2 regions of the Blautia hydrogenotrophica DSM 10507 genome follow, and region 1 is predicted to be linked to the other one. Evidence: riboswitches for the same ligand, from Rfam matches in the RefSeq annotation. Region 1 holds a riboswitch; the other holds the start of a gene.
What was found. Region 1 has a riboswitch for glycine ahead of gcvT (glycine cleavage system aminomethyltransferase GcvT). Riboswitches for the same ligand answer to the same signal wherever they lie in the genome.
Positions count from the first base shown of each region.

Region 2: it holds a riboswitch for glycine, as region 1 does, so the genes downstream of both, BLHYD_RS15540 (alanine/glycine:cation symporter family protein) here and gcvT (glycine cleavage system aminomethyltransferase GcvT) in region 1, are expected to answer to the same signal.

Region 1 is NZ_CP136423.1:718,346-721,495, forward strand. Features, by position in the region: gene BLHYD_RS03475 (MerR family transcriptional regulator) at 530-1,336, shown strand; glycine riboswitch at 1,457-1,542, shown strand; gene gcvT (glycine cleavage system aminomethyltransferase GcvT) at 1,861-2,949, shown strand; gene gcvH (glycine cleavage system protein GcvH) at 3,020-3,150, shown strand, end outside.
Region 2 is NZ_CP136423.1:3,233,999-3,237,148, reverse strand. Features, by position in the region: gene BLHYD_RS15550 (DUF554 domain-containing protein) at 1-356, shown strand, start outside; gene BLHYD_RS15545 (Lrp/AsnC family transcriptional regulator) at 642-1,088, shown strand; glycine riboswitch at 1,229-1,325, shown strand; gene BLHYD_RS15540 (alanine/glycine:cation symporter family protein) at 1,640-2,995, shown strand; gene upp (uracil phosphoribosyltransferase) at 3,115-3,150, shown strand, end outside.

The DNA.
Region 1 (3,150 bases):
GACGGAATAGACAGACAGCCGGATGTGACCCCAATAGCATGTACATCGTCTTTTTACGGTGTAATTAGACTAGTTTGATATCCGATAGAGCCTCTGCCCAAAGTCCAGATCTTGTGTCTGGGCTTTTTATTTATTAGGAAAATTCGTTGGATTTCCTAGTAAATAAAAAGTCTTCCGGGCAGGATGCACACGCCGCAATAAAGTAGTTCACCGTAAAGCGATGTTGCGGCGACGCGCAAAGTGAGCTGCATCCTTCAAGGATTGAGAGGATGGGGGAGTACAGTGGGTTTGCTCACTTTATATCTGCCATAGGAAAGACCTTGTCACGTTAATGCGTGAGCCTCCTTTCCTATAACAAAAACGCTCCGCATGGATCGCACTGTGGCGGAGTGGAAGATAGCGCTTTGCGCCCACCGCAGGCGGAGAATCCTGCTTGCAGGATTCTTTTTTATTGGTACTTGACTTTCCTCTAAGGGGAGGCATTATACTGAATACAGATTCGAATCAAGTTCAGCCAGGAGGTAGTGAGATGTTGACTGTGGGACAATTCTCTAAAATTTGTCAGGTGAGTACAAAGACTCTGCATCACTATGATAAGATTGGCCTTGTGAAGCCGGAACAGACAGACAAGTTTACTGGTTATCGGTATTATTCGGAGGAACAGCTACCGTTGATGCTGCTGATTCAGAGGTTGAAGAGGTATGGATTCACGCTGACAGAGATTAAAAATTTTCTGGGCTGTGAAGATAAGGACGTTCTTTATCAGAAACTGAAAGATAAGAAGCTGGAACTAGAGAGACAGTGCACAGAGGGATTGAAGACTGTCGAGGAGATGGGCCGGCATCTGCAAAATTTTGAAAGGACGAGCAATATTATGGGATATCAGGATACCTATGAGGTGGAAAAAATATGGACGGAGGATCTGATGATTATCAGCAGCAGGCAGGAGATGTCTGTAGAGGATTTTGGGAAGTATTTCGAAAAGGTTTTTATGGAAATTGTAAAGAAGCAAGCGACTGCGGCCGGGAGAGTCTTGGCAATCTATCACGATGAGGAATTTCACCATGAGAAGACCGATATTGAAGTGGCAGCGGAAATTCGGGAGCCGGAGAAAGCCACCAGAATACTGCGGGGAGGTCTGTGTGCGTCCACTGTTCATCGAGGAGCGTACTCTGGATTATCTGATGCATACGGAGCTTTGGTCAGGTGGGTGAGTCAGAACGGCTATCAGCTGGATGGATGCCCTTATGAAATCTATCGGAAAAATGGATTTGACGGGCTGCCTGTGCAGGATTGGGAGACTCAGGTAATATTCCCCATCAAAGAGAGCCTCTGACACGGAAAAAGGAGTTTGTAGCTAGGAGATATTTTTTGTGCAGAAGGACCAAAGCTGAGCACTGCGATTTGTGCTATACTCGAAAACAGATAAAGTGTTTAATTGGATATCTGTATTCGGAAGAAGAATTCGGGAGAGACCGTCTAAAAAGACGGCGCCGAAGGGGAAAGGTGGAAACTCTCAGGCAAAAAGACCGGGTTTGGACGAGACTCTGGAGAGCGCAAGCACCGAAGGGGGAGAGGGGAAAAGCAGAACAAGCGAGAAACCTTCTGTAAAATCTTTCAGGTAACAGGACAGAGACATTATTGAGAGCGTATGGAAAACATGCGACTTTTGATAATGTCTTTTTTGATAGGAAAGACCTTGTCATGCTAATGCGTGAAAGTCCTTTCCTATTACATAAACGCTCCGTGTAGATCGCACTGCGGCGGAGTGGAGGATGGCGCTTTGTGCCCCGCCGCAGGCGGAGAATCCTGCAAGCAGGATTCTTTTTTATGTTATAGGCAAGATGGAAGGAGGATTTTATGGAAAAGAAGACGCCGCTTTATGAAGCACATCTGGAGGCAAAAGGGAAAATCGTACCTTTTGCAGGGTATCTACTGCCGGTCCAGTATGAGGGAGTGATTGCAGAGCACATGGCAGTGAGAGAAAACTGCGGGCTGTTTGATGTGTCTCATATGGGAGAGGTGATCTGCGAGGGTGAAGATGCCTTGGCAAATTTGAACAATCTGTTAACCAATGAATTTAAAGATCTGTGTGATGGACAGGCGCGGTACAGCCCTATGTGTACTGAGGAAGGAGGGGTGGTGGATGACCTGATTGTCTATAAAATCCACCCCTGCCGCTATCTGATTGTGGTAAACGCGGCCAATAGAGAAAAAGATTTTGCGTGGATGCAGTCGCACGCTTTTGGAAGGGTGAGCTTTGAGGATATCTCGGAGCGGGTGGCTCAGATCGCTCTTCAAGGGCCAAAGTCAGGCAATGTACTGAGAAAATTGGTCAAGGCGGAAGATCTGCCAAAGAAGTACTATACAGCAAAGTTTGACTGCAGGATACAAGGGATTTCTTGTGTGATCTCAAAGACTGGCTATACCGGAGAGGACGGATATGAATTTTACCTGGATGCGAAAGATGCAAAGAGGCTGTGGAAACTTTTGCTGGAGGCAGGACGGGAAGAAGGTATCATACCATGCGGCCTGGGAGCCAGGGATACTCTGCGTCTGGAAGCTGCTATGCCGCTGTACGGACATGAGATGGATGAGGAGGTTACCCCTTTTGAGGCTGGACTTGGCACATTTGTAAAGATGCAGAAGGCGGATTTCATCGGGAAACGTGCTTTGGAAGAGAAAAAGGACCACGCTCGCCGCCGTGTGGGATTGAAGGTGATCGGAAAAGGCATTGTCCGGGAAAATATGGAACTGTATGTTGAAGAACATAAAGTGGGGATTACCACCTCAGGGACTCATTGTCCCTATCTGGGTTATCCTGTGGCTATGGCTCTGGTGTCTGAGGAGTATCAAAGACCTGGGACACAGTTAGAGGCTATGGTGCGTGGCAGACGTGTTCAGACGGAGGTGGTAAAACTGCCGTTTTATCGGAGAAGTGAAAATTAATGGGAAAGTCTTGGAAAGACAGAACAAGAGGAAAGAAGAAAGGAGAGGCAGACTGCTGCCGGAAAAAGCTATGAAGTGTCCAAAGGAATTAAAGTATGTGAAATCCCATGAATGGGTGAGAGAAGAAGGAGATACCGTAAAGATTGGAATCACAGATTTTGCTCAGGAATCATTGGGAGACTTGGTGTTTATCAATCTACC
Region 2 (3,150 bases), 1.1 Mb from region 1:
TTGGGATTTTTGGGGTACTCACAGAAGGCCTGAGTGGAGATTCCTCAGTGTTGCTGTCAAAGTCGTTTTTGGATTTTTTTACCGCCTTGATTTTTGCTGTAACCATGGGAATGGTCATAGGGTTGATCGCAGTTCCGCAGTATTTGATCTTTTTGCTGTTATTCGTGGCGGCTAGAGCGGTGGGAGGTTATCTCGCTCAGGAGGAGATCACGGCGTTTGTGGCTTGTGGAGGGATTCTGACGATGGCAGCTGGGCTGAGAGTGGCACAGATTAAGTATATTGCGATCGGAAATATGGTTCCGGCATTGATCTTGGTGATACCATTGTCATATTGGTGGAGAAGTTTAGGCTTTTAGGTGAATTTTAGATTTCCTTTTGACATTAAAAACTTTACATTTTTTGGAGAAGTACTGGAATATACTTTAATAATTTAAGAAAATGTCGACAAAAACCTTGCAGTTTGAAGAAAAGCATTTTATAATAAAAGAAACTACGATATGGGGAATGAAAGAGCCCGTTTTATTATGTTGTAGACAGAACCTTGTCGCATGGATGTGTAAAAGTTTTCTCCTATAACATAAATGCTCCGCGGGATTCTTTTTTAAAAAGAAAGTTTCGAATGAGGAGAGATTGTTGTGCATATGGATAAGATTGATGCAAAAATACTAGAAATGCTGCAGAAGGATGCGAGAGTTCCACTGAAACAAATTGCCTCAGAGGTCTATCTTTCTTCTCCGGCAGTATCTGCGAGAATTGAACGTCTGGAAAAAGAGGGAGTTCTTCAGGGGTATCAGGCTTTGGTCAGTCCGATGAAACTGGGTTATCATATCAAAGCCTATGTGAATCTGGAGATATCTCCTAGCCAGAAACTGGAGGTCTATCCTTATCTGAAGGACAACCCAAATGTGTTGGAGTGTGACTGTGTGACAGGCAGCTACTCGGTAATCATGAAAGTGGCTTTTCCAAGTACGATGGAACTCGACTTGTTCATAGGGGAGCTTCAGCATTTCGGGAAGACGAGCACACAGATTGTCTTTTCCACAATTGTGGATAACCGTGGAGTGAAAGTCATGGAGAAAAAAAGTTAGGCTGGAGCGATGGAAAAGTTACTGTAAATGAAACGAACAGTGATTGGGGAAATTTTTGTACATACCTGTTGCCAAATGGCGGCAGGTATGTTATTTTATGTTATGAAAAAGACCTTGTCACGCAAATGTGTGAAAGTTCTTTAGATTACTCTGGAGAGTTCCTGAATTCAGGACGCCGAAGGTGTACGGCAGAGAACGAGCTGCCAATCTCTCAGGCAAAAGGACAGAGCATATGTAAAAAGAGGATTCGGGATATATGTGTGTGACACAGAAGAAATCCGAAAATATGCGATATGTTCACTTTCTCAGAGGCTGATGATTTTACATCAGCTTTTTTTATTGCATAGGAAACTTCGCTCCCTATGCAATAGAAAGCCCTCCGGGCAAGATGCACACACCGCAATGAGGAATTTTACCGCGAGGCGGTGTTGCGGCGGCGCGCAAAGTGGGACGCGCTCCTCAAAGATTGAGGGGTGAGGGAGTTGAAGTGGGCTTCCCCACTTTTATGGAGGCGAATTTTTTAAAAATACAATCAGGAGGAAGTAATACGTATGGAAGCATTGACAAGTATGGTGACTCAGGCGAGTGATTTTTTGTGGAATGTGATTTTGATCATTCTGCTTTGTGGAACAGGGATTATGTTTACAATCCGTCTGAAGTTTATTCAAGTTCGGAAGCTGAAAGAAGGCTTTAAATTGGTCTTCGGAAGTATGGGAAAAAAGAACGAGGGTGGAAAAAAAGGAGAGATGACGGCTTTTCAGTCTGTGGCTACCGCTATCGCAGCGCAGGTGGGAACTGGAAATCTCACGGGAGCGGCTACTGCGCTGATAGGCGGAGGTCCGGGGGCCATTTTTTGGATGTGGGTCAGCGCATTTTTTGGGATGTCCACGATCTACGCCGAGGCTACTATGGCTCAAAAGTATAAGAAAACTGTGGACGGAGAGATCACCGGGGGACCGGTCTACTACATTCGTGCGGCTTTTATGGGAAAATTTGGAAAGATTTTGGCGGGGCTGTTTGCGATTTTTATTGTGGTTGCTCTGGGATTTACCGGGAATATGGTTCAGGCCAATTCCATAGGGGCAGCGTTCACGGAAGTATTTGAGGCGAGAGGAGTTCAGGTTTCCCCGCTGATTTTTGGAATTATCCTGGCGTCTATTGCTGCATTTATCTTTTTAGGGGGCACTCAGCGGTTGGCCTCTGTCGTAGAGAAATTAGTGCCATTTATGGCGGCTGTCTATATCCTGGGAAGTCTGTTGCTGATTCTGCTTAACATAACAGAACTTCCGGGAGCTATAAAGATGATTTTTGTGGGAGCGTTTAAGCCGGAGGCAGTTATGGGGGCCGGTGCCGGTATCGCCGTGCGGGAGGCGATTCGCTATGGTGTGGCCAGAGGACTGTTTTCCAATGAGGCAGGTATGGGTTCTACACCTCACGCTCACGCGAGAGCAAAAGTGGAAAATCCTCATAAGCAGGGACTGGCGGCCATGGTCAGTGTGTTCATCGACACTTTTGTGATCTTAAACTTGACGGTGTTTTCTATCCTGACCACGGGAGCGATGGAGACACATAAGACCGGGACTGCCTTGACACAGGCGGCTTTTTCCAGAACCTTTGGGGGCTTTGGAGATATTTTCGTCGCTGTCTGTCTGTTATTTTTTGCCTTTTCTACAATTCTGGGATGGCATTTTTTCGGGCTGGTGAATATGAAATACTTGTTTGGAGATAAGGCTGGAAAGCTGTATTCCGTTTTGGTCATCGCTTTTGTGGTCATCGGTTCGATGTTGAAAGTGGATTTTGTGTGGTCTCTGTCTGATTTCTTCAATGGTCTGATGGTGATACCAAATGCTATTGCTTTGTGGGCACTTGGAGGTGTCGTAGTGAGTATCTGCAAAAAATACAGCTAAACGGTTACGATTATGGCAGTAGGAAAGAGCACAAGAGTTGAAAAATAAACCGAGTGATATTATAATTGTTTCAGAATAAAAGGTCACCGATGATAACGTGCAAAAGAAAGGAAAAAGAGATGGAGAATGTATTTTATATGGATCATCCTTTGATT